Regions from separate parts of the Streptomyces sp. NPDC005423 genome, predicted to be linked through region 3. Evidence: riboswitches for the same ligand, from Rfam matches in the RefSeq annotation. Region 3 holds a riboswitch; each other region holds the start of a gene.

Region 1 (7,830 bases), on a different contig from region 3:
CGAGAGCGCGGTGGCGAGGCCCGCCATCGTGCGGGGTCCGGCGCCGCCGTGCAGCAGGAGGACCCCGGTGCCCTCGGTGTTCTCGCCGTACTCTTGGATGGTGAGGGAGAGGCCGCCGGAGAGGTCGACGGTGCGGGTCGGGGCGGGGGCGGGGGTCGGAGAGGTCATGGTTTCCGTTCCTTCTTCGTAAGAGCCGACTCTCATCAACGTAGAGGACTCGCAGTCTTCATGCAAGTCCACTCTCACCACGATGGCGGACTTTCTGCGAGACATCGATACTGACGGGGCGGCGCGGGTGGCGCGGGCGGGGTGAGCCGCGTGGGCAGCGGGGTCAGAAGCCGGCGATGACCGGCACGATCTCCTTGCCGATCAGCGCCAGCCGCTCGGTCTCCCAGACCCGCGGGACGCGGCCGTGCGCCTCGGTGAAACCGAGCTCGGCAAGCCGTCGCAGCTGGTCCAGCAGGACGTCGATCCGCTCGCCCCGCTCGCCCGGGTCGAGGGAGAGCATGACCGTCTTCTCGACGTCGTCGTACGCCCGGCCCTCGGCCTCGCAGTGGCCGCGCAGGACGTCCAGCTTGTGTTCCAGACCGGGGCCGGCGAAGAGGTTGCACGCCTGCGCGTAGCGGGCGACCAGGCACAGCGTCTTCTTCTCTCCGCCGCCGCCGATCAGGATGGGCGGACGCCGGATCGGACGCGGCACGTTGAGCGTGCGCCCGAGCCGGTAGTGGCGGCCCCGGTACGGCCGTTCGTCGCCGCTCCACATCTGGAGGCAGATCTGCAACGTCTCCTCCAGCCGTTCGAACCGCTCGGCCGTGTCCGGGAAGGGGAGCCCGAGCCCCGCGGCCTCCGCGCCGTTCCAGCCGGCGCCGATGCCGAGCCAGGCGCGGCCCTCGGAAAGCACGTCGAGGGTGGTCACCAGCTTGGCGAGCAGACCTGGTGCCCGGTAGCTCACCGCCGTTACCCAGGCGAGGAGTTGGACGCGCGAGGTGCGCGCGGCGAGATAGCCGAGGGTGGTGTACGCCTCCAGCATGTCGTGCTCCGGCGGGCCGGCCACGCCGATCTGCCAGAGGTGGTCCATGACGCTGACCCGGGCGAACCCGGCGTCCTCGGCGGCCACCACCACCCGCGTCAGGTCATGGGCGAGCCGTCTCGGCCCGGCGGGATAGGTGATCCGAGATGTGCAGACCGAGTTCCACGGGTAGCACCCTTCGTGAGAGTTGACTCTCGTCAACTTAGAGGCCCCGCCTTCCTCATGCAAGTCAACTCTCATCACGAGAGATCGACACCATTGAAGTAAGAGGGGATCGCGTGCCGCCCTTGTCACCCCGGCGGTCCGGCCCCGGCGCGGTCCGGTGCCGCGAGGGCGCAGAGGTAGGGATTCGGTATGAACCCGGCGGCGTACAGTGCTGCGGCGGGTCCGCCGGAAGACGGTCCGACGCGCACGGCACGGAGGTAGATCGCGATGGGGAGTCCGCCGCAGCTCACGACCGGGCGGCTGTTCTCCGCGTGGGAACCGGACCTGCCCGCACTGCTGCTCGTCCTGCTGCTCGGCGGGCTGTACGCCTGGGGCGTCGTACGGCTGCGGCGCCGGGGCGAACCCTGGCCCGTCCCCCGCGTCGCGGCCTTCGCCCTGCTCGGGCTCGGCGCGCTCGTCGTGGCCACGATGTCCGCGCTGGCCGTCTACGACCGCGTGCTGTTCTGGCCGGCCGCCGTGCAGAACATCCTCCTCGACCTGGTCGCCCCGCTCGGCCTGGCGCTCGGCGATCCGCTGGGACTGGCCGTCCGCGCGCTGCCCGAGCGGCGGGCCGAGCGGGTCCGGCGGGCGATGACCGGGCGGCTGGTACGGCTGCTCACCTTCCCGCTGGTCAGCACCGCCCTGGTGCTCACGACCGAGCTGACGGTGTACTTCACCCCGTACTTCGAGACCGCCCTGCGCGTGAACTGGCTGCACCAGCTGATGTATCTCCATCTGCTGCTGGCGGGTTCCCTGTTCGTGGTGCCGGTGCTCACCCGCGAGGAGACGCTGCCGAGGTGGTGCACCCATCCCGTGCGGGCGGCGCTGGTGTTCCTCGACGGGATCTTCGATGCCGTGCCGGGCATCGTGGTGATGACGCACGGCACCCTGATCGCCGGAGCCTGGTACCTGAGCCACGCCCCGTCCTGGTCCCCCGACGTCCGGCACGACCAGCAGGTGGGCGGCGGCGCGATGGTCAGCATCGCCGAACTGGTGGCGCTGCCCTTCCTGTTGGCGATCCTGGTCCAGTGGGCGCGGACCGACCGCGCCGAGTCCGTCGCCCTGGACCGCCGCCTGGAGACCGAGCTGGTGCGGGCGGTGCCCACGGCTTCCTCGCCGGCCGGCACACCGGCGCCGGATCTCGTACGGCCGTGGTGGGAGACCGAGAACAGCGAGGTCGCACAGCGCATCAGGCAGCAGCGGCCGGAGCGCTGAGGCTGCCTCGCGGAAGGCGGCCGTTCCCTTGTGGCGCTCCCTCCCCCGCACCTAGCCTGCGTTTTGTGCCGCTCATAAACAAACCCAGCACGGCCACCCCCGCACCCGACCGCGCGCTCAGCCGGCTCCGGCTGGTCATCACCGTCTTCTTCGCCCTCGACGGATTCCTCTTCGCCGGGTGGATCGTCCGCATCCCCGCCATCAAGCAGCGGACCGGCGCCTCCGCCGGCACCCTCGGCCTCGCGCTGCTGGGCGTCTCGGCGGGCGCCGTCCTCACGATGATGGTCACCGGCCGCCTCTGCCACCGTTACGGCAGCCATCGCGTCACCGTCGGCTGCGCGGTGCTGCTCTCGCTGAGCATCGCCCTGCCGCCGCTCACCCACTCCGCACTCGCCCTCGGCGCCACGCTCGTCGTCCTCGGCGTGGGGTACGGCGGGCTCAACGTGGCCTTCAACAGCGCGGCGGTCGATCTGGTCGCCGCGCTCCGGCGGCCGATCATGCCCAGTTTCCACGCGGCCTTCAGCCTGGGCGGGATGATCGGCGCCGGCCTCGGCGGGCTGGTCGCCGGGGCCGTCTCGCCCACCCGGCATCTCCTCGGCCTGACGGTGACCGGCCTGCTGGTGACGGCCGTCGCCGGACGCGCCCTGCTCCGCATCGAACCCCCCGTGCCCGCCGACGCCCCGCGCCCCGGCAAAGGCACCCGCCGCCGTCTGCCGCCTCCCACCCGGTGGCTGGTCGTCGTCTTCGGCCTCATCGCCCTGTGCACGGCGTACGGCGAGGGTGCGATGGCCGACTGGGGTGCCCTCCACCTCCAGCAGGACCTCGGCGCCCGTCCAGGGCTCGCGGCGGCGGGCTACTCGTGCTTCGCGCTCGCCATGACGATCGGCCGGGCGAGCGGCACGGCCCTGCTGGAACGGCTCGGGCAGACCCGGACCCTGGTGGCGGGCGGTGCCACGGCCGCGGCGGGGACACTGCTCGGCGCGCTCGCCCCGTCCGTCTGGGCGGTGCTCGCCGGTTTCGCGATCACCGGACTGGGCCTCGCCAACCTCTTCCCGGTCGCCGTCGAACGCGCCGGCGCGCTCGCCGGGCCGAGCGGTGTGGCCATCGCCTCCACACTCGGCTACGGCGGCATGCTGCTCGGACCGCCCGCCATCGGGTTCATGGCCGACTGGTTCTCGCTGCCCACGGCGCTCACCAGCGTCGCGATCCTGTCGGCGGTCGCCGCGCTCATCGGGTTCGTGACCCGTCGGGTGGCGACGGCGGGCTGACTCCCGTACCGGCGTACGAGGGATTCGGGTTAGGCTCTGCGCCGTAACCGGACACGGGGTGCCCCCGCGAGGGCTGAGATCACACCCGTCGAACCTGAACCAGTTCGTACTGGCGGAGGGATGTCTTCCATGCCATTGGCGCATGTTCCCGGCGGGGTGCCCGCCGGCACCGGCCCGGACGTCTTCGACGGGCGGATGCCCTCGGCCCCCGGCGACCTCCGGGTGGAGGGCCACGGCATCGAGCCCGTCCCCGAGAACCGTCGCTACGGCGGCGCCGGGCGGCTGTTCACGGTGTGGTTCGCGCCGAATCTGACCATGACGGGCGTCTTCACCGGGACCATCGGCGGCACGCTCGGCCTGGACTTCGCCACCGCCCTCACCGCGGTGGTCGTCGGCACCTTGGTGGGCGCACTGCCCACCGCCTGCCTCGGCACCTGGGGCAGTCGCACCGGCGCGGGCCAACTGCCGCTCGCCCGGCTCGCGTTCGGCCGGTCGGTGACCGTGCCCGCGCTGTTGCAGTGGTTCTCCTCGATCGCCTGGGACGCGCTGATCGGACTCTTCGGCGGGGACGCGCTGGCCCAACTCTGCGGCTGGCCCTTCTGGTTCGGCGTGCTGGTGCTGATGGCCGGGCAGGGCGCGCTGGGCGTCCTCGGCTACGAGGCCGTCCACCGGCTCCAGACCGTGATGACGTTCGTGCTCGGGACCGCCTTCGCACTGATCGCCTGGCGTCTCCTCGACGGCGTCCACCTCACGACGAGCTCCACCGTCACCGGCGGCGACCGGGCCGGGGCGGCCGTGCTGACCAGCACCATCGCGCTCAGCCTGAGCCTGTCCTGGGCGCCGTACGCCAGTGACTTCAGCCGCTATCTGCCGAGCGGCACATCCCGGTCGCGGATGTTCGGGTGCGCGCTCGCCGGGCTCGTGCTGTCGTTCGTCGCCGTCCAGGCGCTCGGGCTGTGGGGTGCGTCGGTGCTGACCGACCAGACCGCCGGCGGGGTGCGCCGGCTGCTCGGCGGCGGGGTGGTGGGCGGATTCGGGCTGCTGGCCGTGGCGTTGGCGGCCCTGTGCAGCAACGCCATGAACGACTACAGCGGTTCCCTGGCAGCGCAGACCCTGGGGGTGCGGCTGCCGCGCCCGGCGGCGGCCGCCGTCGCCGCGGCGCTCGGCTTCCCGCTGGTGCTGTGGATGCACGCGGCCGACACGACTGCCCGCTTCCAGAACGTGCTGCTGTTCGTCGGTTACTGGATCCCCGGCTTCGTGGCGATCGTCGTCGTCGACTGGTTCGCCCGGTCCCGGCTGCGGGACGGCGACACCGTAGACCTCGCCGTCGAACTCGCCCGCCCGCAGGCGGGGTTGCCGCCCGTACTCGCCTTCGTCGGCGCCTTCGCCGCGGCGGTGCCGTTCATGGACACCGGCCTCTACGTCGGTCCGGTGGCCCGCGCGCTGCACGGCGCCGACCTCTCGTACTACGTGGCGTTCGTGGCCGCGCTCGCCCTGTACGCGCCGCCCCGCCTGCGCCGCGTCCGCTCGGGGACCGCCAGCGACGTCCGTACGGAGAGCGCCGTATGACCGCCCCGCTCCGGGTGCTGACGGTCGCCGGGTCCGACTCCGGCGGCGGTGCCGGCATCCAGGCCGACCTGAAGACGGCGCAGGCGCTCGGCGCCCACGGGATGAGTGTCCTGACCGCGGTCACCGCGCAGAACTCCCTTGGTGTGCAGGGCGCTTGGGAGCTGCCGGTGGAGGCGGTGCGGGCCCAGTTCCGCAGCGTGGTGGACGACATCGGGGTCGACGCCGTGAAGACCGGGATGCTCTCCTCCCCCGCCCTGGTGACAGCGGTGGCCGAACTGCTCGCGGGGGTGCGGGTGCCGGTCGTCGTGGACCCGGTCGGCGTCTCCAAGCACGGGGACCGGCTGCTGGCCGAGGACGCGCTGGACGCCGTACGGACCCGGTTGCTGCCGGTGGCGACGGTGGCCACGCCGAATCTCGGCGAGGTGGCGGAGCTGACCGGCGTCGTGGTCGAGGAGGAGGCGGACCTGCGGCGGGCCGCCGACGCGGTGTTGGCGTACGGGCCGCGCTGGGCGCTGGTGAAGGGCGGCCATCTGCCCGGGGACGCCGTGGACCTGCTCACCGACGGCCGGGAGGAGCACTGGCTGCGCGCGCCCCGGCACGACAACCGGCATACGCATGGCACGGGTTGCACCCTCGCGTCGGCCGTGGCGGTCGGTCTGGCCGGGGGGTTGCCGGTCCCGGAGGCGGTGCGGCGGGCCAAGAGCTACGTCACCGGGGCGATCGCGGCCGGGTTCGCGCTCGGCGGCGGGATCGGTCCGGTCGACCACGGCTGGCGGACGCGCGGAGGTTCCGCGGCGACCGATTCATGATCTTGGTGAACGCCTCGGGGGCCACCGTCCGTATCTGACCGGTACAGGGGCGGAACCGCGCCGAGCGCTCCGCCCGCCCGCCGCCCGAGGAGCACACCATGAAGGCGACCGCGCAGATCGGCGTCACCGGCCTGGCCGTGATGGGCCGCAACCTGGCCCGGAACTTCGCCCGGCACGGTTTCACCGTCGCCGTCCACAACCGCACGCCCGTCCGGACCCAGACCCTGGTCGAGGAGTTCGGGCACGAGGGCGAGTTCGTGCCGGCGGAGACGGCCGAGGAGTTCGTGGCGGCCCTGGAACGCCCCCGCCGCGTCATGATCATGGTGCAGGCGGGCGCGGCCACGGACGCCGTGATCGAGGAGTTCGCGCCGCTTCTGGAGCCCGGCGACATGATCATCGACGGCGGCAACGCCCACTTCGCGGACACCCGCCGACGCGAGGCGGCCCTGCGCGAACGCGGTCTGCACTTCGTCGGCGTGGGCGTCTCGGGCGGCGAGGAGGGCGCCCTGAACGGCCCGAGCATCATGCCCGGCGGCTCCCCGGAGTCGTACGCGGCGCTGGGGCCGATGTTCGAGGCGATCAGCGCGAAGGTCGACGGCGAACCCTGTGCCACCCACATCGGCACGGACGGCGCGGGGCACTTCGTGAAGATGGTGCACAACGGCATCGAGTACGCCGACATGCAGCTGATCGGCGAGGCCTACGACCTGCTGCGCCAGGTGGCCGGCTACTCGCCCGCGCGGATCGCGGAGACCTTCCGGCGCTGGAACGAGGGGCGCCTCGGGTCGTACCTCATCGAGATCACCGCCGAGGTGCTCGCCCACACCGACGCGGAGAGCGGCAGGCCGTTCGTCGACATCGTCGCGGACGCCGCCGGGCAGAAGGGCACCGGCCGCTGGACCGTGCAGACCGCCCTCGAACTCGGCTCGCCGGTCACCACCATCGCCCAGGCCACCTTCGCCCGCGCCGCCTCCGGGCAGCGCGAACTGCGCGCCGTCTACCGCGACCTGCCCGGCGGCACGACCTGGGACCTGACCTCCTACGAGTCCGAACGCTTCACCGCCCAGGTCGAGTTCGCCCTCTACGCGTCCAAGCTCATCGCCTACGACCAGGGCTGGAAGATGATCCTGGACGCCGCCGCCGAGTACGACTGGGACATCGACCTCGGTGCCGTCGCCAGGATCTGGCGCGGCGGATGCATCATCCGGGCGGCCTTCCTCGACCGGATCCGGGCCGCCTACGCGGTCGACCCCAAGCTGGTCAGCCTGCTCGCCGACCCCGGTTTCGCGACCGAGATCACGGACGCCCAGGTGCCGTGGCGCCAGGTCGTCGCCGCGGCGGCGCGCGGCGGCGTCCCGGTGCCCGCCTTCTCCGCCGCCCTCTCGTACTACGACACCCTGCGCGCCGAGCGGCTGCCGGCCGCCCTCACCCAGGGCCAGCGCGACTACTTCGGTGCCCACACCTACCGGCGTACCGACCGCGACGGCGCGTTCCACACCCTGTGGGGCGAGGAGGGCCGTGCGGAGACGCAGGCGTGATGCCCAACTCACGAGCACTGTAGGGCCGTTGCCGTCGCCGCTGGTCCGGGGCGGCGGCACCGGCCGTATGCAGCGGGCGGGTTCAACTGTTCACGGCCGGACACTGGTGCGCCACCCCTCCTCCGGTGTGTCATGCCTCTGTCACCTGATCGCCGCGTGACCGCATGACTCATGACCAAGATGACTTCGGTGGAAGG
Region 2 (11,041 bases), on a different contig from region 3:
CGCGCACCACACCACGCCGCGCTGGTGTATCGCTTCTGCTCACCCGAGGCCGCGAGCCACACCGGCCGTCAGCCCGACATGTGGTGCCGCCACGGAGACGGGGGCACACACCGCCACCCGCCACCCCGCCCCTCGCGTCGCTACGTCGCCCACGGCCATCAGTGCTTGCGGCGCCGGCCCTTCCCGCCGCGTGCCGGTGCCGGTGCCGCGCCCGATCCCGCCACCGCTGCCGGGGCCGTCCCCGGGGCCGGCCGGTCCGCCGAGACGACCAGGGCGGCCAACAGTGTGGTGACCGGTACCGACGCGACCAGACCGATCGACCCCACCAGCGTGCGTACGACCTCCTCGGCGACCAGTTCGCTGTTGGCGACCGTCCCCACGCTGCTCTGCGCGATGGAGAACAGCAGCAGCAACGGCAGCGCCGCGCCCGCGTACGCGAGGACGAGCGTGTTGACGACGGAGGCGATGTGGTCGCGGCCGATCCGGATGCCCGCCCGGTACAGCCCGCGCCAGCCCATCGACGGATTGGCGTCGTGCAGTTCCCAGACCGCCGACGTCTGCGTCACCGTCACGTCGTCCAGCACACCGAGCGAACCGATGATGACGCCGGCGAGCAGCAGACCACTCATGTCGATCGACGGATAGAGGCCATGGATCAGGCCGGTGTTGTCGTCCGTGTTGCCCGTGAGTGCCGCCCAGCCGATGAACAGCGAGCCCAGAACGCCGATCAGGATCAGCGACATGAGTGTGCCGAGCACCGCCACCGACGTACGGGCCGACAGGCCGTGACACATGTAGAGGGCGATGAGCATGATCGCGCTCGCGCCCACCACCGCCACGATCAGCGGATTCGAGCCGTGCAGGATCGCGGGCAGGATGAAGAACGTCAGCACCATGAAGCTGACGGCCAGCGCGACCAGCGCCATGACGCCCCGCAGTCGGCCCACCACCACGACGGCCAGCGCGAAGATCCCGGCGAGCAGCGCCATCGGGAACTGACGGTTCACATCACTGACCGAGTACTGCAGGTTTTTGGGCGCGGTGGGCTCATAGGCGACCACGACCTTTTCGCCCTGGTGCAACTGCCGTGACTGGTCCGGCTGCACGATCTCCGTGAACGTACGGCCCTTGTCCTTGCCGGTGTCCACCCGGACGGTCGCCTTCTTGCAGGTGCCGCCCCCCTCCTCGCCCGACGAACCGTCGGCGGTGGAGGAGTCGTCGGTCGACGAACTCCCCGACGCGTTCACCGACTTGCAGCTCACCCTCACGACCTTGCTGACCGTCGCCTGGTGCGTCTGTCGGTCGAAGCCGACCCCGGTGCGCTGGTGCGGCGGGGCACCGCCCGGCCACAGCACTACAAGCCCGACGACGACCGCCGCGGCGAAGGGGATCAGGATCGCGGCGATGACCTTGCGCAGTTGGCGCGAGACGGGAGCGGCCGGCCCATGACTGTGGGAATGGCCGTGACCGCCACCGCTCCCGGAACCGCGTCTGCCGCCCGAGTCGTGCCCACCTCCGGCGACGGCTTCGCGATGCTCAGCCTGTCCATGGCCTTCGCCCTCTCCGGCGCCGTGTGCATGAGGTGGCCCGGGTGACGGGTACGGGGGCTGCTGGGTCGCGGTCACCGCCCGATCATCGCAAGAACGGCGGAGGCGCACTGTTCACCGCGCCACACATGACGCTAGCGTGGAGCCACCTTTGCACACGCGGGAGCTCGGAGCACCGGGCTGAGAGGGCGCTGACCTCCGTGTCTGCGATGTTTCACGTGAAACGTCAGCTGTATCGAGTGATGTTTCACAGGAAACACCGGCGGACCGAAATCGCTGCGTCGACCGCTGAACCTGTTACCGGGTAATGCCGGCGTAGGGAGTAGGTCTCATGACCCACAAGGACGCACGCACGCCTGCCGTCACGCAGCACGCGACGGACGGCTCGCCGACCGGCTCGTCTGCCAGGGAGGCCGGGAGGCCCATCGGCTGGCACAAGGCGTACCTCGGGGGTGCGCGCCCCGATCTGCGGGTGCCGGTCCGTCAGGTCCATCTCACCAACGGGAAATCCGTCACGCTGTACGACACCTCCGGCCCGTACACCGATCCGCTCGTCGACACCGACGTCCGCCGAGGGCTGGTACCGCTGCGGGAGAACTGGATCATCGCTCGCGGCGACACCGAGGAGTACGCGGGACGGCCGGTCCGGCCCGAGGACGACGGCATCAAGCACACCTCGCCACGCGGCGGTCTGCGCAACCTCGACGCGGTGTTCCCCGGACGGCCGAGGCAGCCGCGCCGGGGTCGTGACGGGACGGCGGTCACCCAACTCGCCTACGCACGGCGGGGCGAGATCACGGCCGAGATGGACTTCGTGGCCCTACGGGAGAACGTTCCGGCCAAGGTGGTCCGGGCGGAGATCGCGGCCGGACGGGCGGTGCTGCCGGCCAACGTGAACCATCCGGAGAGCGAGCCGATGATCATCGGCAAGCGGTTCCTGGTGAAGGTCAACGCCAACATCGGCAATTCGGCGGTCACTTCATCCATCGAGGAGGAGGTGGAGAAGATGACGTGGGCCACCCGCTGGGGCGCCGACACGGTCATGGACCTGTCTACGGGCCGCAACATCCACACCACCCGCGAGTGGGTGCTGCGCAACTCCCCCGTCCCCATCGGCACGGTGCCGCTCTACCAGGCCCTGGAAAAGGTCGACGGCAGGGCCGAGGAACTGACCTGGGAGATCTACAAGGACACGGTCGTCGAGCAGGCCGAACAGGGCGTCGACTACATGACCGTCCACGCGGGCGTGCGGCTGCCGTACGTGCCGCTGACGGCGAACCGCAAGACGGGCATCGTCTCGCGGGGCGGATCGATCATGGCGGCCTGGTGCCTGGCCCACCACAAGGAGTCGTTCCTCTACGAGAACTTCGAGGAACTCTGCGAGATCCTCGCCGCCTACGACGTCACGTACTCGCTCGGCGACGGTCTGCGGCCCGGCTCGATCGCGGACGCCAACGACGCTGCCCAGTTCGCGGAGTTGAGGACGCTCGGGGAACTCAACACGGTCGCGAAGCGTTTCAACGTACAGACCATGATCGAGGGCCCGGGCCACGTCCCGATGCACAAGATCAAGGAGAACATCGACCTCCAGCAGGAGATCTGTGATGAAGCTCCGTTCTATACGCTCGGCCCGCTGACCACGGACGTTGCGCCGGCGTACGACCACATCACCTCCGGCATAGGTGCCGCCATGATCGCCTGGTGGGGCACGGCCATGCTCTGCTATGTGACGCCCAAGGAGCACCTGGGCCTGCCTGATCGCGACGACGTCAAGACCGGCGTCATCACCTACAAGATCGCCGCCCATGCGGCCGACCTCGCCAAAGGGCATCCCGGTGCGCAGGACTGGGACGACGCGCTGTCCGACGCCCGCTTCGAGTTCCGCTGGGAGGACCAGTTCAACCTGGCCCTCGATCCGGACACGGCACGGGCGTTCCACGACGAGACGCTGCCGGCCGAGCCCGCCAAGACGGCCCACTTCTGCTCGATGTGCGGGCCGAAGTTCTGCTCCATGAGGATCAGCCAGAGCATCACGGAGCAGTTCGGCGGCACGGCGGAGGCGGGGGCGTCACCCGAGGAGATCGCCGCGGGCATGCTCCAGAAGTCGAAGGAGTTCGCGGCCGGCGGGAGCAAGGTGTATCTGCCGGTGGTCGACTGACCGTCGGGCCTAGCGCCGCTCAGCGAGCCGGTACGGAGGCCGGGTCTTCGGCTTGCGCTCCCCGAAGGCGGGGGCGCAAGCCGAGGGGTTACTCCGGCTGGTGTTCCGGCCCCCCGAAGTCCGGGCTGGAGAAGTCCGGGCTGGAGAAACTCGGGCGATGGCCCGGGGCGGAGCCCTCGTCGGGGCTGCTGAAGCCGGGGCGGCCGTAACCCAGGTGCGGGATACGGCTGGGGGCCGGCGAAGGTGTGCGGCGCAGCGCCGCCGTACCCGGGGCGGAGAGCGCCTCCTGTAGAAACGGCAGCATCCCGCGCTCCAACAGGGCTTCGTGCCAGGCATCCCTGGCCAGTGCCACCTCACCGTCCGGCTCGCCGTAGGGCCCGCTCTCCAGCGAGGGCCTGTTGCGCAGGGCGGTGAGGAGGAGTCCGACGGCGGCGACGAGGATCGCGGCGGCGGCCATCGCGCCGAACACCCAGCCGGCGGTGAGCATGGTCTTGGCGAACGCCGGCTCGGGGTCGAGCATCTTGAGGGTGTAGCCGACGAGGAGGAAGATCGCCGCGGCCGTACCGGCGAGGACGGGGGTGAGGACGGCGGCGACCGCGACGGCGCCCGCACCCTCGCCCGCCTCCCCCAGGGTGGTGGCGAGCCCCATCGCGCCGATGACCGGTTCCCCGGAGCCGGTCTCGTCGACGGAGGAAGGGGCGGACGGCGCCGGTCGGCGCAGTTCCTCGCGGACCTTCACGTAGTGCTGGTACTCGGTCGCTGCCGCCGCCGTGATGAGTTCGGTGGCGTTCAGCGCCATGGTGCGCAGCTGTTCGGGGTTGAGCCGCTGTCCGTCGGCGGCCAGTTCAGGGCGGTGTGGGGCGGAGCGCAGCGCCTCGTCGAGGATCCGCTCGTACTCCTGGCGGTCCTCGCTGTGCAGGTGCTGCGGAACGCTGTTCATGTGCATCCCCCGATGCTCCGTAGGGCTTGGGGCTCGCATGCCAACGAGCCGTCGGGCAGAAACGGAGGGGAGCCTGCTACGGATAAGCCGATGGTAGAGCGACGACGGCACACGTTGACAGGGGGTTTCCAGAAATTGGCCCTGGCCGGCGCTGGAGGCCATCGGTCCTCCGAAGGGGACGCGTGCCCGTCAAACGGTCAGTTATCCAGGGGAAGTTGCTGGACCAGCAGCTTTCCGGCCATGGTCACTCCGCCGTCCATCGCGATGGCGAGTCCGTCGGCGTAGACGTGCGGCCCCTCGACCACGGGATCCGCGGTGTCCTCGCCGTCCTCGGAGCCGACTTCGCCCAGCAGGTAGGGAATCGGGCTGTGGCCGTGAACGATACGAGCGCCGCCGTACGTATCGAGCAGGGACCGGACATGGTCCGCGCCGCCCTCGTCGCGGAAGGAGAAACGCTTGGTGAACTTGCGGAAGAGATCCCAGACCTCGTCCGCGTCGTTGCGGGTGATGGTCTCGCGGACGGTGTCGTTGACCGCCTCGATCGAGTCGCCGTAGTCGAGGTAGGCGGTGGTGTCGGAGTGGACGAGCAGATGACCGTCGACCTCCTCGATGGCGTCGAGGCGGGCCATCCACTGCAGGTGGTGGTCCTGGAGGCGATCCATGTCGGTCTTCTGGCCGCCGTTGAGCAGCCAGGCCGCCTGGAAGGTGGCGGTGCCGGCGCCGGAGACGACGGGGGTGTCGCCGAACCGCTTGGCACCGAGGAGCAGCAGCTCGTGATTGCCCATCAGGGCCTTGCAGTAGCCGCCCGCGGCCGCGGCCTCCGCGGAGAGCCGCATCACGAGATCGATGACGCCGATGCCGTCAGGACCGCGGTCGGTGAAGTCGCCGAGAAACCAGAGCCGGGCGGTGCCGGCGCACCACTGTCCGTCGGAGTCGATCAGCTCCTTCTCCTGAAGGGCCGCGACGAGTTCGTCGATATAGCCGTGCACGTCTCCGACGACGAAAAGCGGACCCACGCCCTCCGACTGGTGCGGGGCGGCCTGGGGAGCAGGTTCGACGGGCATCTGGAGCGTGTCGCCGCGGTGAATGACCGGCAGGTCGCGCTGGGTGGGCGTGTACCCCTCCGGGTACGCCTCCTCGCCGGGCACGACGGCGTTACCCGGGTGCGTGCTCTGGTCGTACGGACCGGTCTCGTGGACGTACGCGGGCACCCGGAAGTCGCGCAACGTCGCCGTCCGCTCCACCGTGGGTCCCTGACCGGCCCCCTGAGTCATCGACCCCTCCACCATCCCGCCGCGTCTGCACCGCATCGGACTGCCTGGTCGCAGCGGCCCGCGGTGTCGTGCGCCCATCATAGGAATGCGGATCGCGCCATGTGATGACCCAGGGGTGGTGAATCGGCGCAGGACTCCAGCTCACCGCGGCTTTCGCCCCGATTGGGACCAGCTTCGTCCCTGCGGCGGCGACTTGACGCCGGTCGGTTCCCACCTCGCACGCGGCTTGTTTCCGCCGGTGCCGCCCCTTTCCGCCCCCGTCGCCGTGCCCCGGTGTGAGACTCGGCACCGTCTCCGCCCGTTGCGCGCCGCCCGCGCCCGGGCGCGGGCAGAGCAGGACGCTCACAAAGTCTTCAGGGTTGATCAGCACGGCAGTTGAGGCCTTTTCACGGGCCGATCGAGTGCGCCTCGGGGCGATCGCCCCTCTCAAGTGGCCGGCGTCGCACCGACCGATCGGCCGACCACGGATCACCGGTCGGCCGACCACGGATCACCGGTCGGCCGACCACGGAGCCGCCGGTCACAGCGCTAACCCTGCTCCGGGGAGCGCGGGGGGCTGACCGTGGTGCGCGGCGGACGGCGCTGCGACGACGTGCGCACGATCAGCTCCGTCGGTATCACCTGCTCGACGGGCAGATCCGCATCGAGTCCCTCGATGGCGTCGATGAGGAGCTGTACCACCGCCGTACCGATCCGGCGGGGCTTCAGGGAGAGCGTGGTGATCGGCGGCTCGGTGTTGGCGTACACCATGGATTCGCTACAGCACACGAGCAACAGGTCGTCGGGGACGCGCAGTCCGTAACGCCGGGCGGCCGCCAGCAGATCGGTGCCGTTCGGGTCGAAGAGGCCGTAGACGGCGTCGGGGCGGTCCGGGCGGGCGAGCAGCCGGTCGGCGGCGACGGCACCCGCGCACGGATCGTGCGCCGGATAGGACTCGTACACCGGATCCTGGCCCACGCGCTCGCACCAGTGCAGGTATGCGGTGGTCGAGAGATGGGTGTACGTGTCCGTGCTGGTACCGGTGAGCAGGCCGATCCGGCGGGCGCCGGCGTCGGCCAGGTGGTCGAGGATGCCCAGGACGGCGGCCTCGTGGTCGTTGTCGACCCAGGCGGTCACCGGGAGGGTGCCGGCCGGGCGGCCGTCGGAGACGACCGGTAAACCCTGCCGGACGAGCTCGCTGACCACCGGGTCCTGGTCGGACGGGTCGATGACCACGGTGCCGTCCAGGGCGACGTTGGACCACACGTCGTGCCGCGAGGTCGCGGGCAGGATGACGAGGGCGTAGCCGCGGGCGAGCGCGGCCGAGGTGGCGGCTCTGGCCATCTCGGCGAAGTACGCGAACTCGGTGAAGGTGAAAGGTTCATCCCCGTACGTCGTCACGGTCAGGCCGATCAGACCCGACTTGCCGGTACGGAGGGTTCGGGCCGCCGCCGAGGGGCGATAACCCAGTCTGTCGGCCACCTCGCGGACGTGGCGCCGGGTGGCGTCCGGGAGCCGGCCCTTGCCGTTGAGGGCGTCGGAGACGGTCGTGATGGAGACGCCGGCTGCGGCGGCGACATCTCTGATTCCCGCCCGGCCCGGCCGACTTCCCCGACGTGAGGTTTCCGCGCGGCTCACCTGGTGCTTCCCTGCTGCTGTCATGGCGAGCCGATAGTAGGGCTCATGCGGTGGGGTAGTGCGGACGCATATGCACGCGTTGACAGGCACGTTTCTGCATGGTCATCCATGGCCAACTGCCTTGGAAAAGTAGTCAGTTAAACGATCCAATGGCATTACGTGACGCGTCGGCGCGCATGGGCCTGCCAAGGCCCCGATGTCTCGAAGAGGTCTCAACTCACCTGTATGAGTGATGCGCGCCACGGCGTGAGCTACCCGCGCGTAGATATATGTACGACGCGCCCCCGGTTCGTACACCTTCATCCGCTGATGTGGCTGATGCGCGGGCGTCGCACGCGGTCGCCGCTGGGGGACGTCCCGGGGCTCCGGACCGGTACTCGACGGAGCTGAATCCTCATATGGTGAGAAGTATTGGAAGCCGTTGATGCGCCCTGAGGAGGACTGCGGTGAGCGAGACGAGCCCGAGGCTGCGTGCCGAGTTGGAGGGCATCCCCTCCTACAAGCCGGGCCGGCCGGCCGCGGCGGACGGTCCGGTGGCGTACAAGCTGTCCTCCAACGAGAACCCGTATCCGCCGCTGCCCGGAGTCATGGAGAGCGTGACCGCCGCGGCGGCCTCCTTCAACCGGTACCCCGACATGGCGTGCACCGGGCTGATGAACGAGCTCGCGGAGCGCTTCGCCGTGCCGGTGTCCCATCTGGCCACCGGCACCGGCTCGGTCGGTGTCGCGCAGCAGCTGATCCAGGCCACCAGCGGCCCCGGCGACGAGGTGATGTACGCCTGGCGCTCGTTCGAGGCGTACCCGATCATCACGCGGATCAGCGGCGCCACGCCGGTGCAGGTGCCGCTGACGGCCGGTGACGTGCACGATCTGGACGCCATGGCGGACGCGGTGACCGACCGGACCCGGCTGATCTTCGTCTGCAACCCCAACAACCCCACGGGCACGGTCGTGCGCCGGGCCGAGCTGGAGCGCTTCCTCGACCGGGTGCCCGGGGATGTGCTGGTGGTGCTGGACGAGGCGTACCGGGAGTTCATCCGGGACATGGAGGTGCCGGACGGCGTCCAGCTCTACCGTGACCGGCCGAACGTCTGTGTGCTGCGCACCTTCTCCAAGGCGTACGGCCTCGCGGGACTGCGGATCGGATTCGCGATCGCACACGAGCCGGTGGCGGCGGCGCTGCGCAAGACGGCGGTGCCCTTCGGGGTGAGTCAGCTGGCGCAGGAGGCGGCGATCGCCTCGCTGCGGGCGGAGGACGCGCTGCTGGGCCGGGTCGGCTCGCTGGTCGGCGAGCGTGCCCGGGTGGTCGACGGGCTGCGCGCCCAGGGCTGGACGGTCCCGGAGACGCAGGCCAACTTCGTGTGGCTGCGGCTGGGGGAGCGCACGTCCGCCTTCGCGGCGGTGTGCGAGCAGGCGGGTGTGGTGGTGCGGCCGTTCGCGGGCGAGGGCGTGCGGGTCACGGTCGGCGAGACCGAGGCGAACGACATCTTCCTGAAGGTGACGGAAGGGTTCCGCAAGGAGCTCTGACCGCTGGTGCGGTGGGGTGGGGTGGGGTGGGGTGGGGCCCCTTGACGAGTAGGGGGCCCCACCTGTTCGGGTTCGAACGGCCATGCGTCATACTTGCTTGTGAATGTGAACGCGTTCACAAGCGTGTCCCGGTTGCTCCGCTGTTGTCCCTGACAAAAGGGGCAACAACCGCTGTGACCACGGTGACGTAAGGAGACTGACGACGTGGAATTGGCTCTGGCGCCGGAGACCCTGGCGCGCTGGCAGTTCGGCATCACCACCGTCTACCACTTCCTGTTCGTCCCCCTGACGATCTCGCTCGCGGCCCTCACCGCCGGGCTGCAGACCGCCTGGGTGCGGACGGAGAACGAGAAGTACCTCAGAGCGACCAAGTTCTGGGGCAAGCTCTTCCTGATCAACATCGCCATGGGCGTCGTCACCGGCATCGTCCAGGAGTTCCAGTTCGGCATGAACTGGTCCGCCTACTCGCGCTTCGTCGGTGACATCTTCGGCGCCCCCCTCGCCTTCGAGGCGCTGATCGCCTTCTTCTTCGAGTCCACCTTCATCGGGCTGTGGATCTTCGGCTGGGACAAGCTGCCCAAGCGGATCCATCTGGCCTGTATATGGATGGTCTCGATCGGCACGATCCTGTCGGCGTACTTCATCCTCGCGGCCAACTCGTGGATGCAGCATCCCGTCGGCTACCGGATCAACAAGGCGAAGGGCCGGGCCGAACTCACCGACTTCTGGCAGGTCCTCACCCAGAACACCGCGATCGCCCAGGCGTTCCACACGCTCACCGCCTCCTTCCTGACCGGCGGTGCGTTCATGGTCGGCATCGCGGCGTTCCACCTGTTCCGCAAGAAGCACATCTCCGTGATGAAGACCTCGCTGCGGCTGGGCCTGGTCACCGTCACCATCGCCGGACTGCTCACGGCGATCAGCGGCGACACCCTCGGCAAGGTCATGTTCAAGCAGCAGCCGATGAAGATGGCCGCCGCCGAGGCCCTCTGGGACGGACAGGACTCCGCCCCGTTCTCGATCTTCGCCTACGGCGATGTCAGCAAGGGCCACAACAGCGTCGAGCTGTCCGTCCCCGGGATACTGTCCTTCCTCGCCGACGACGACTTCAGCTCGTACGTGCCCGGCATCAACGACACCAACAAGGCCGAGCAGGCGAAGTACGGCCCCGGTGACTACCGGCCCATCATCCCGGTCACCTTCTGGGCCTTCCGCTGGATGATCGGCTTCGGCATGGCGTCCTTCGCCATCGGCGCCGCCGGCCTCTGGCTGACCCGCAAGAAGTTCCTGCTCCCCCAGCATCTGCGGGTGGGCGAGGACGAGGTACCGAACCTGGTCCTCTTCAAGAACAAGGCACTCGGCCCGAAAATCACCAGGCTGTACTGGCTCGTCGCGATCTGGACCCTGGGCTTCCCTCTGATCGCCAACTCCTGGGGATGGATCTTCACCGAGATGGGCCGCCAGCCCTGGGTCGTCTACGGCGTCTTCCAGACCCGGCAGGCGGTCTCCCCCGGGGTCTCCCAGGGCGAGGTCCTCACCTCGCTGCTCGTCTTCACGGCGCTCTACGCCGTCCTCGCCGTCATCGAGGTCAGGCTCCTCGTGAAGTACGTCAAGGCCGGACCGCCCGAACTCACCGAGGCCGACCTCAACCCGCCCACGAAGATCGGCGGCGACTCCCGGGACGCCGACAAGCCGATGGCCTTCTCCTACTAGGCCGAGGGAGCTGCAACAGTCATGGAACTGCACGACGTCTGGTTCGTCCTCATCGCCGTCCTGTGGACCGGCTACTTCTTCCTCGAGGGCTTCGACTTCGGGGTGGGCATCCTCACCAAACTGCTCGCCCGGGACCGGGCCGAGAAGCGGGTGCTGATCAACACCATCGGACCCGTCTGGGACGGCAACGAGGTCTGGCTGCTCACGGCCGGCGGTGCGACCTTCGCCGCCTTCCCCGAGTGGTACGCCACCCTCTTCTCCGGCTT
Region 3 (11,041 bases):
GCCCGCGCCCGGTAAGTAAGCGGGCACCGGTGCCTCCGCGGCCCGTAGGCCCTCGCGCACGGGTGCGTCCGTGGCCGGTGTGTGCCCGTGCGCCGGTGCTTCCGCGAACGGTGCGTGCTCGTGCACCGGTGCGTCCGCGGCCGGTATGTGCTCGCGGGCCGGTCCGCCCGCGCCCGGTAAGTAAGCGCGCACCGGTGCGTCCGCGGCCCGTAGGCCCTCGCGCAGGGGCGCGTCCGTGGCCGGTGTGTGCCCGTGCACCGGTGCTTCCGCGGACGGCGCGTCCGTGGCCGGTAGGTGCTCGGGTACCGGTCCGTCCGGTGTCGCCACGTGCTCGCGCACTCGTCCGTCCCGTGTCGCTGCGTGCTCGGGCGCCGGTGCGGTCGGCGTCGGTAGCCCGAGTACCGGGAGCAGCCTCGACGGACCCTGTCGCAGCAGCCAGGGCGGCAGCAGCGAGAGCGGATCGAGGTAGACGTCCTTCCGCAGCAGGCCCCAGTGCACGCACGGAGCGGCTCCGCAGTGGGAGCGTTCCGGTTCCACCGTGCCGAGGACCGCGCCCGCCGCGACCTCGGTCCCCTTCGTCACCGACGCCCGTACCGGCTCGTACGTCGTGCGCAGCGGCGGGGTGCCCGTGCCGGTCAGTTCGACGGAGACCACGCCCCGTCCCGCCACCCGTCCCGCGAAGGACACCCGCCCCGGCGCCACCGTCCGCACCGGTGCGCCGGCCGGGGCCGCGAGGTCCACCCCGCGGTGCCCCCGGGAGTAGGCCGTCACCGGGGGCTCCCAGCCGCGTAGCACCTGAGGGCGGGAGCCGACCGGCCAGTTGCGGGCGACCGCGGGGACCGCCGGGTCGCCGCCCGCCGGCGGGGCAGGGGGCGGAACGCCCGCTCGGGCGGCCGTGGCCGCGCAGGTCAGAGCCGTCAGCAGCAGGCTCAGCAGGAGTCCGGGCAGGACCGGTGCCGTACGCGCACTTCGCTTCGTTCGCATGACGGAACCGTCCCGCACCGCGGGCGGTCCTTGACGATCATGGCCCGGTTCTGTGCAGGGCCGCGGGGTTGTGGACAACGGCGTCACCCGGTACCTCGCGGGTCCCGTACACTTCCTTTGGCGATCCGGGTCACCGGGTCGACTTCGCACGCCCCGACATTCGGTCCACCGTCGCAAGACGAAAGCCGGTGTCAGCGCCCCTCGGTCCCTCGTGGCACGGCGCATCGCGGGCGTCAGGCGCGGGTGCCGTCCGGTACCCGCGGCACAACCGAGAAACCAAGGAGAACGGCCATGGCCGTCGTCACGATGCGGGAGCTGCTGGAAAGCGGCGTCCACTTCGGTCACCAGACCCGTCGCTGGAACCCGAAGATGAAGCGCTTCATCTTCACCGAGCGCAACGGCATCTACATCATCGACCTGCTCCAGTCGCTGTCGTACATCGACCGCGCCTACGAGTTCGTCAAGGAGACCGTCGCCCACGGCGGCACGGTCATGTTCGTCGGCACGAAGAAGCAGGCGCAGGAGGCCATCGCCGAGCAGGCCACCCGCGTCGGCATGCCCTATGTCAACCAGCGCTGGCTGGGCGGCATGCTCACCAACTTCTCCACCGTCTACAAGCGTCTGCAGCGCCTCAAGGAGCTGGAGCAGATCGACTTCGAGGACGTCGCCGCGTCCGGTCTGACCAAGAAGGAGCTTCTCGTGCTCTCGCGCGAGAAGACCAAGCTGGAGAAGACCCTCGGTGGTATCCGCGAGATGTCCAAGGTTCCCAGCGCCGTCTGGATCGTGGACACCAAGAAGGAGCACATCGCGGTCGGTGAGGCCCGGAAGCTCAACATCCCGGTCGTCGCCATCCTCGACACGAACTGCGACCCCGACGAGGTCGACTACAAGATCCCGGGCAACGACGACGCGATCCGCTCCGTCACCCTGCTCACCCGTGTGATCGCCGACGGCGTCGCCGAGGGCCTCATCTCCCGCTCCGGTGTCGCCACCGAGGCCAAGGGCGAGAAGGCCGCCGGCGAGCCGCTCGCCGAGTGGGAGCGCGACCTGCTCGAAGGTGGCGAGAAGAAGGCCGACGAGGCCCCCGCCGCCGAGGCCGAGGTGCAGACCTCCGCCGAGACCGAGAAGGTCGCCGACGCCGAGGAGACTGAGGCTGCCGCCGAGGCCGCTCCGGTCGCCGAAGAGGCCCCCGCCGCCGAGGCCGCCCCGGTCGCCGACGAGGCCCCCGCCGCCGAGGCCGCTCCGGCCGCCGACGCCGAGCAGGCCTGACCTTCCGGCCCAGCGGGCTGAACCGACAGCGGGTGGTGCCGACCGTGCCACCCGCTGTTCAGCCGCAGCCCCCAGATCTGCGTAGCCCGTAGATCCTTGGCGGGAGCCCGCTCACCCCGCGGCCGCCGCCGACTCCGAGACTTCGAACTCCGAGAAGAGATTCACAGATCATGGCGAACTACACCGCCGCCGACGTCAAGAAGCTCCGTGAGCTCACCGGCGCCGGCATGATGGACTGCAAGAAGGCGCTGGACGAGGCCGAGGGCCACGTCGACAAGGCCGTCGAGGCGCTCCGCATCAAGGGCCAGAAGGGCGTCGCCAAGCGCGAGGGCCGCTCCGCCGAGAACGGCGCCGTGGTCTCCGTCATCGCCGACGACAACACCTCCGGTGTCCTGGTCGAGCTGAAGTGCGAGACGGACTTCGTCGCCAAGGGTGACAAGTTCCAGGCCGTCGCGAGCGCGATCGCCACGCACGTCGCCAAGTCCTCCCCGGCCGACATCGAGGCGCTGCTCGCCTCCGAGATCGAGCCCGGCAAGACCGTCCAGGCGTTCGTGGACGAGGCCAACGCCAACCTCGGCGAGAAGATCGTCCTGGACCGCTTCGCGCGGTTCGACGACGGCTACGTGACGGCGTACATGCACCGCACGATGCCTGACCTGCCCCCGCAGATCGGTGTCCTTGTCGAGCTCGACAAGGAGAACGCCGAGATCGCCAAGGGTGTCGCCCAGCACATCGCCGCCTTCGCGCCGAAGTACCTCTCCAAGGAGGACGTGCCGGCCGAGGTCGTCGAGACCGAGCGCCGCGTCGCCGAGGAGACCACCCGCGCCGAGGGCAAGCCCGAGGCCGCCCTGCCGAAGATCGTCGAGGGACGCGTCAACGGCTTCTTCAAGGACGCCACGCTGCTCGGCCAGCCGTACGCGCTCGACAACAAGAAGTCGGTCCAGAAGGTTCTGGACGAGGCGGGTGTCACCCTGAAGCGCTTCACGCGCATCAAGGTCGGCATCTGAGTCCGTACCGCGATCGGCGCGCGGCGCCCGGCGGAATCCCGCTAGGGTCGTCAGCAGTCGTCCCGGGACGTCGCTGCGCACGCGCGCGTAGCGGACGACAGCAGATCTGACGAGGAGGCCATTGCCGGGCATGGGATGCGAACGACACCCCACCGGCAGTGGCCTTCTTCGTATGTGCGACACGTAAAAGAGGCGAGAACGGAATGACCACCAAGCCCCAGAAGAGCGACGACGGCAACGTACGCGGCCGGTTTATGCTGAAGCTGTCCGGAGAGGCCTTCTCCGGCGGCGGGGGCCTGGGCGTCGACCCCGACGTGGTGCACAAGATCGCCCGCGAGATCGCGGCTGTCGTGCGGGACGGCGCGGAGATCGCCGTCGTGATCGGCGGCGGCAACTTCTTCCGCGGCGCGGAGCTTCAGCAGCGCGGTATGGACCGGGCCCGTTCGGACTACATGGGCATGCTCGGCACGGTGATGAACTGCCTCGCCCTCCAGGACTTCCTGGAGAAGGAGGGCATCGACAGCCGGGTCCAGACCGCCATCACCATGGGCCAGGTCGCCGAGCCGTACATCCCGCTGCGCGCCGTGCGCCATCTGGAGAAGGGCCGGGTCGTCATCTTCGGCGCCGGCATGGGCATGCCGTATTTCTCCACCGACACCACCGCCGCCCAGCGCGCCCTGGAGATCAACGCCGAGGCGCTGCTGATGGGCAAGAACGGCGTGGACGGGGTCTACGACTCCGATCCGAAGACCAACCCGGACGCGGTCAGGTTCGACGCGCTCAGCTACGGCGAGGTCATCACCCGCGACCTCCGGGTCGCCGACGCCACCGCCGTCACGCTGTGCCGCGACAACAAGTTGCCGATCCTGGTCTTCGAGCTTCTGGCGGAGGGCAATATCGCGCGCGCCGTCAAGGGTGAGAAGATCGGCACGCTTGTGGGTGACCAAGGCAGCCAGGGCTGAGGAGCCCCGCCGGGGGATGGACAATGTCCTGCCGGTCGGGAACCGTGCAGGAACAAGACGCGACGCAGCCGGCCGCCGAAGCCGACACAGCACGGCAGCCGGGCCTACTCAAGACACGCAGGAGCAAGTGGTGATCGAAGAGACCCTCCTCGAAGCCGAGGAGAAGATGGAGAAGGCCGTCGTTGTCGCCAAGGAGGACTTCGCCGCGATCCGCACCGGTCGTGCGCACCCGGCGATGTTCAACAAGATCGTGGCCGACTACTACGGCGCGCTGACGCCGATCAACCAGCTGGCCTCGTTCTCCGTGCCGGAGCCGCGCATGGCCGTGGTGACGCCGTTCGACAAGAGCGCGCTGCGCAACATCGAGCAGGCGATCCGGGACTCGGACCTCGGCGTCAACCCGAGCAACGACGGCAATATCATCCGGGTGGTGTTCCCCGAGCTGACCGAGGAGCGCCGCAGGGACTACATCAAGGTCGCCCGGACCAAGGGCGAGGACTCCAAGATCTCGATCCGCTCCGTCCGCCGCAAGGCGAAGGACGCCATCGACAAGCTCGTCAAGGACGGCGAGGTCGGTGAGGACGAGGGCCGCCGTGCGGAGAAGGAACTCGACGACACCACCTCGAAGTACGTCGCCCAGGTGGACGAGCTCCTCAAGCACAAGGAAGCGGAGCTGCTAGAGGTCTGATGAACGACTCTCCCTGGGGCGCACCGCCACAGACCGGGTACTGGGGGCCGCCCGGCCAGGGGCCTGTCCAGGGGGCTGCCCCGGCGGGTCCCGCATACGATGTGCAGCAAGCCCAGCACACTCGCCCCATGCCCATCGTGCCCGACGTACCCGCGCAGGGCGGAGACCAGGACGACGACCGGGGGACCGCTCGGCTGAGTGGTCCCCCGGTCCTCGACGACGCCTGGCAGCAGACGACGCCCCACGGGGCCCCTTCGCAGAATCCGGAGCCCATGTCCGACGCCCCGCAACCGGCACCCGTGCCGCAGAAGAAGAGCGCGGGCCGGGACCTGGGCGCGGCCATAGGGGTCGGCGTCGGGCTCGGCGTGGTGATCGTCGCGTCGCTCTTCATCGTCAAGGCCGCTTTCGTGGGCGTGGTGGCGGTCGCCGTCGTGGTCGGCCTCTGGGAGCTCACCTCACGGCTGCGGGAGCGCAAGAACATCAAGGCGCCCCTCGTACCGCTCGCGGTCGGCGGGGCGGCGATGGTCGTCGCCGGTTACGTACGAGGTGTCGAGGGCGCCTGGGTGGCCATGGCCCTCACCGCCCTGGCGGTCCTGGTCTGGCGCATGACCGAGCCGCCCGAGGGCTACCTCAAGGACGTCACGGCGGGCGTCTTCGCGGCGTTCTACGTGCCGTTCCTGGCCACGTTCGTCGCCCTGATGCTCACCGCCGACGACGGTCCGCTCCGGGTCGTCACCTTCCTGCTTCTGACGGTGGTCAGCGACACCGGCGCCTACGCCGTCGGATGGCGCTTCGGCAAGCACAAACTGGCTCCGCGCATCAGCCCCGGCAAGACCCGAGAGGGCCTGGTCGGGGCCGTGTCGTTCGCGATGGTGGCGGGCGCGCTGTGCATGCAGTTCCTGATCGACGACGGCAGCTGGTGGCAGGGGCTCGTCCTCGGCTTCGCGGTCGCCGCCAGCGCGACCCTCGGCGACCTCGGCGAGTCCATGATCAAGCGCGACCTGGGCATCAAGGACATGGGCACCTTGCTCCCGGGCCACGGCGGCATCATGGACCGACTGGACTCACTGCTGCCGACAGCGCCGGTGGTGTGGCTCCTGCTGGTCCTCTTCGTCGGCGCCGGCTGACCGACACGCACCGCTGACCAGCGGTTCCGTACGGGAGGGGCACGTTGTCCACAGGACGGCGAGCCCCTCTTCGTATGTCTGCGACACTGACGGGGTTGTGCCCGTTCCGCGCCCTGGGATCGCAGTTCCGACGCGTCGCGGCGGAGACAGGGGGGCGGCGTAAGCGGAAACGCCGAGTGGTGCACAAGTCTCGGGAGTACGTCGAGCCTCGCGCAGAAGGATGAGGGGTCGTTGCGAAGTCTGCGGATCCGGGCCCCGAAGCAGCGGTGGCACGCGCTCCTCGCCGCGGTCCTCCTGGGCGCCATCGGGCTCATAGGAGCCATGATGCTGCGCGAGTGGCAGCAGGCGGAGTTGCTCGACGAGACCGGGATACGCGTTACGGGCGTCGTCTCCCGCGTCGTGCTGTCAACCGGCAAGGGGGAGCCCGTTCGCGGTGAGATCGTGTACACCGTGGCAGGCCGACGGCACACCGTCCGCAAGGCACCCAACGGCGGTTATCCCCCTCCCCGGAAGGGCGACCGGGTGTGCCTGGAGGCAGCCCGTGAGCGACCTCGGCTGGTCCGGCTGTGCGGTGACCGCTACCCGGACGGAGACGACGGATTCCCCACCCTTGTCCTGGTCGCCGTGGCCGCCACGATCGGACTGCTCGTCGTCGCCGGGCACTGGATCAACACGCGCCGAGAACTCCTGACCGCGTCCGCGCGCACAACGAGCTGACGGCGACGCCGGCGAAGAGGGGGCGGGCGACGCCGGCGGCCGAGTTCCCACTGCAGTCCGTGTGACTTCCGTGCCGGAACGGGCGTGGACTCAGGCTGGCTTGGCGCCAACAGCGGTGCGGGAGCGCTTACTTGCCCCGGTGCACGTCGCCTGCGGACGAGCAGCGAACGACGGCGGCAACGGGGCGACCGGCCCCCACAGTTGTCGAGATACCGCGTTGCTCCAAGCTGCCGCCACTGACGGCACCCGTCCAAGAAGTAGCGATCGCGACAGCTGAGCCCTCCGCCCCTGCTCCTGGCCCTCCCCGGCCCGTGCGGAGCCGGCCGACGCCGGCTGTCGGTAGCCACAGGTGACCACCCCCCACCCCGCTCCGGCCGGGCCACCGGAGTTGATCTGCGACACTGGAAGGGTTATGCCTGCACCCGGAGAACTTACTTTCGTCGCCCCCCGCGGAGCTCAGAAGCCGCCGCGGCATCTTGCCGACCTCTCGCCTGCCGAGCGGAAGGAAGCGGTCGCCGCGGTCGGTGAGAAGCCGTTCCGCGCTCGGCAGCTCTCGCAGCACTACTTCGCGCGGTTCGCGCACGATCCCGAGCAGTGGACCGACATCCCCGCCGGTTCGCGCGCCAAGCTGCGGGACGCGCTGCTTCCGGAGCTGATGACGGTCGTACGGCATCTGTCGACGGACCAGGACACCACCCGTAAGACGCTGTGGCGGCTCTTCGACGGGACGCTGGTGGAGTCCGTGCTGATGCGGTACCCGGACCGGGTGACCATGTGCATCAGTTCGCAGGCCGGATGCGGGATGAACTGCCCGTTCTGCGCCACCGGGCAGGCCGGGCTCGACCGGAACCTCTCGACCGCCGAGATCGTGCACCAGATCGTGGACGGGATGCGGGCGCTGCGCGACGGGGAGATTCCCGGCGGGCCGGCCCGGCTGAGCAACATCGTGTTCATGGGGATGGGCGAGCCCCTCGCCAACTACAAGCGGGTGGTCGGCGCCGTTCGCGCGCTCACCGACCCGGAGCCGGACGGGCTGGGCCTCTCGCAGCGCGGGATCACCGTCTCGACCGTGGGACTGGTGCCGGCGATCCACCGGTTCGCCGACGAGGGCTTCAAGTGCCGGCTCGCGATCTCGCTGCACGCCCCGGACGACGATCTGCGCGACACGCTGGTCCCGGTGAACACGCGGTGGAAGGTGCGCGAGGTCCTCGACGCGGGCTGGGAGTACGCGGCGAAGTCCGGGCGCCGGCTCTCCATCGAGTACGCGCTGATCCGTGACATCAACGACCAGGCGTGGCGCGGTGACCGGCTCGGGCGGCTCCTCAGGGGCAAGCCCGTGCACGTCAACCTGATCCCGCTGAACCCGACGCCGGGTTCCAAGTGGACCGCCTCGCGCCCCGAGGACGAGAAGGCCTTCGTGGAGGCGATCGCGGCGCACGGGGTGCCGGTGACCGTGCGGGACACCCGCGGCCAGGAGATCGACGGCGCCTGCGGTCAGCTCGCCGCGACCGAGCGGTAGTCTGACCGGTGCAGGTACATCTTCATATTCCGACAGGGGAGCGCCACAGCGCTGAGAGTGCGGGAGAACCGCAGACCCTCTGAACCTCGCCCAGGTCATTCTGGGTAGGAAGTTCGGTCATCACTCAAGCTGTTGCGCCCTGCCCGGGTTCCGCGAGGACCCCGGGCAGGGCCGCGTCTCTTCCTGGTCATCCAGGAGGAATCCAGTGCACGACAGAAGCCATGCCGGGACGCCCGCCAGAACGTTCCTCGCCGCGGCCCTCGGGCTCGGTCTCGTCACGCTCTCCGCGTGCGGCTCGTCCGGCGGCGGCAGCGGCGGGGACTCCAAGACCGTCACGCTCGTCAGCCACGACTCGTGGGCCGCGTCGAAGAGCGTGATCAAGGACTTCGAGAAGCGGTCCGGCTACACGGTCAGGGTCCTCAAGGACGGCGACGCCGGCCAGGCCGTCAACAAGGCGATCCTGACCAAGGACAACCCCCAGGGCGACGTCTTCTTCGGCGTCGACAACACCCTCCTCTCCCGCGCGCTCGACAACGGTCTCTTCCAGTCCTACGCCGCGAAGGGCGCCGACCGGGTCCTGCCGAAGTACCGCGTAGACCAGAGCCGGCACCGGGTCACGCCGATCGACACCGGGGACATCTGCGTCAACTACGACAAGGCCTACTTCAGCAAGCACAAGCTGGCCCCGCCGAGCTCCTTCGCCGACCTCGCCGAGCCCGCGTACAAGAACCTCCTCGTCACCGAGAACGCGGCCACCTCCTCGCCGGGTCTCGGCTTCCTGCTGGGCACCGCGGCCCAGTACGGCGACGACGGCTGGCAGGCGTACTGGAAGAAGCTCAGGGCGAACGGCGTGAAGGTCGTCGACGGCTGGGAGCAGGCGTACGACGAGGAGTTCTCCGGTTCCGCCGGCGGCAGGAAGGCGGGCGCCGACCGGCCGCTCGTCGTCTCCTACGCCTCCTCGCCGCCCGCCGAGGTCGTCTACGCGGACCCGAAGCCGTCCACCGCGCCCACCGCCGTCGCGCAGGGCACCTGCTTCCGGCAGACCGAGTACGCGGGGCTGCTGAGCAACGCGGGCAACACCAAGGGCGGCAAGGCGTTCATCGACTTCCTGGTCTCCAAAGAGTTCCAGGAGGACATGCCGCTCAACATGTTCGTCTACCCGGTGGTCGAGGGCGCCAAGGTGCCGGCCGAGTTCACCGCGTACGGTCCCGCGGCCAAGGACCCCGAGACCATGGCGCCGTCGAAGATCGCCGCCAACCGTGACCAGTGGGTCAAGTCGTGGACCTCTCTCGTACTGAAGTAGCCGGGCGCGGGCGCCGCCGGGGGAGCGCGGTGCGGCTCGGGCTGATGGCCGGGCCCGTCGCGTTCTTCGCGGTGTTCTTCGCCTACCCGGTCGCCGCGATCGTCGCGCGCGGCCTGCACCCGGACGGGGTCTGGCGGCTCGGCCGGATCGGGGACGTGCTCGCCCGGTCCGACATCCGGCACGTGCTCTGGTTCACCACCTGGCAGGCGTTCGCCTCCACCGCGCTCACCCTGCTGGTCGCGCTGCCGGGCGCCTACGTCTTCGCCCGCTTCGCCTTCCCGGGCAAGCAGGTGCTGAGGGCCGCCGTGACGGTCCCCTTCGTGCTGCCGACGGTCGTCGTCGGTACGGCCTTCCTCGCGCTCGTCGGCCGCGGCGGCCTCCTCGACGACCTGTGGGGCGTACGGCTGGACACGACCGTCTGGGCCATCCTGCTCGCGCACGTCTTCTTCAACTACGCGGTCGTCGTCCGGACGGTGGGCGGCCTCTGGGCGCAGCTCGACCCGCGTCAGGAGGAGGCCGCGCGGGTGCTCGGCGCGTCCCGGTGGGGGGCCTGGCGGCGGGTCACGCTGCCGGCGCTCGCCCCGGCCGTGGCAGCCGCCGCGCTGATGGTGTTCCTCTTCACCTTCACCTCGTTCGGTGTGGTGCAGATCCTGGGCGGACCGACGTTCTCCACCCTGGAGGTGGAGATCTACCGGCAGACGTCGGAGCTCTTCGACCTCTCCACGGCCGCCGTGCTGACGATCGTGCAGTTCGTCGCGGTCGGCGCGATCCTCGCCGTACACGCCCGGACGGTACGGCGGCGGGAGAGCGTCCTGCGGCTGGTCGATCCGGCGGGGACGGCGCGACGGCCGCGCGGGGCCGGCCAGTGGGCGCTGCTGGGCGGGGTCCTGGTCTCCGTCGCCGTGCTGCTCCTGCTGCCGTTGGCCGTGCTCGTCGCCCGCTCGCTCGACGCCCCCGGCTTCCGCTACTACCGGGCGCTGACCAGCGCCGACGGCGGCACCTTCCTGGTCGCGCCGATCGCGGCGATCGGCAACTCCCTGGAGTACGCGGTCGCCGCCACCGGCATCGCCGTGGTGATCGGCGGACTCGCCGCCGCGGCCCTGACCCGGCTCCCCCCTTCCCGGCTTCGCCAGAACGCCGGCACCCCCGTCGCGGACCGGCTGGTGCGGGGGTTCGACGCGCTGCTGATGCTGCCGCTGGGGGTGTCGGCGGTGACCGTGGGCTTCGGGTTCCTGATCGCCCTCGACAAGCCGCCGCTGGAGCTGCGGAGTTCGTGGATCCTGGTGCCGCTCGCGCAGGCGCTGGTCGGCGTGCCCTTCGTCGTACGGACGATGCTGCCGGTGCTGCGGGCGGTGGACGGACGGCTCCGGGAGGCCGCCGCCGTGCTGGGGGCGTCGCCTTCGCGGGTGTGGCGCGAGGTCGATCTGCCGCTGGTGCGGCGGGCGTTGCTGATCGCCGCCGGGTT

Evidence for each region. Region 3 has a riboswitch for thiamine pyrophosphate ahead of ABZT12_RS14185 (thiamine ABC transporter substrate-binding protein). Riboswitches for the same ligand answer to the same signal wherever they lie in the genome.
Region 1: it holds a riboswitch for thiamine pyrophosphate, as region 3 does, so the genes downstream of both, ABZT12_RS25970 (cytosine permease) here and ABZT12_RS14185 (thiamine ABC transporter substrate-binding protein) in region 3, are expected to answer to the same signal.
Region 2: it holds a riboswitch for thiamine pyrophosphate, as region 3 does, so the genes downstream of both, thiC (phosphomethylpyrimidine synthase ThiC) here and ABZT12_RS14185 (thiamine ABC transporter substrate-binding protein) in region 3, are expected to answer to the same signal.

What each region holds. Positions count from the first base shown of each region.
Region 1 is NZ_JBEXET010000028.1:760-8,589, forward strand. Features, by position in the region: gene ABZT12_RS25950 (alpha/beta hydrolase) at 1-168, opposite strand, end outside; gene ABZT12_RS25955 (LLM class F420-dependent oxidoreductase) at 332-1,123, opposite strand; gene ABZT12_RS25960 (cytochrome c oxidase assembly protein) at 1,463-2,449, shown strand; gene ABZT12_RS25965 (MFS transporter) at 2,515-3,717, shown strand; TPP riboswitch at 3,762-3,855, shown strand; gene ABZT12_RS25970 (cytosine permease) at 3,847-5,286, shown strand; gene thiD (bifunctional hydroxymethylpyrimidine kinase/phosphomethylpyrimidine kinase) at 5,283-6,095, shown strand; gene gndA (NADP-dependent phosphogluconate dehydrogenase) at 6,194-7,633, shown strand.
Region 2 is NZ_JBEXET010000001.1:650,563-661,603, forward strand. Features, by position in the region: gene ABZT12_RS03070 (YibE/F family protein) at 159-1,625, opposite strand; TPP riboswitch at 1,697-1,886, shown strand; gene thiC (phosphomethylpyrimidine synthase ThiC) at 1,879-3,705, shown strand; gene ABZT12_RS03080 (hypothetical protein) at 3,794-4,651, opposite strand; gene ABZT12_RS03085 (metallophosphoesterase) at 4,843-5,934, opposite strand; gene ABZT12_RS03090 (LacI family DNA-binding transcriptional regulator) at 6,448-7,560, opposite strand; gene hisC (histidinol-phosphate transaminase) at 7,983-9,062, shown strand; gene ABZT12_RS03100 (cytochrome ubiquinol oxidase subunit I) at 9,267-10,775, shown strand; gene cydB (cytochrome d ubiquinol oxidase subunit II) at 10,797-11,041, shown strand, end outside.
Region 3 is NZ_JBEXET010000010.1:97,848-108,888, reverse strand. Features, by position in the region: partial or broken gene ABZT12_RS14225 (M23 family metallopeptidase) at 382-984, opposite strand; gene rpsB (30S ribosomal protein S2) at 1,276-2,253, shown strand; gene tsf (translation elongation factor Ts) at 2,424-3,260, shown strand; gene pyrH (UMP kinase) at 3,464-4,222, shown strand; gene frr (ribosome recycling factor) at 4,353-4,910, shown strand; gene ABZT12_RS14200 (phosphatidate cytidylyltransferase) at 4,910-6,037, shown strand; gene ABZT12_RS14195 (hypothetical protein) at 6,269-6,754, shown strand; gene rlmN (23S rRNA (adenine(2503)-C(2))-methyltransferase RlmN) at 7,167-8,273, shown strand; TPP riboswitch at 8,298-8,402, shown strand; gene ABZT12_RS14185 (thiamine ABC transporter substrate-binding protein) at 8,479-9,576, shown strand; gene ABZT12_RS14180 (iron ABC transporter permease) at 9,552-11,041, shown strand, end outside.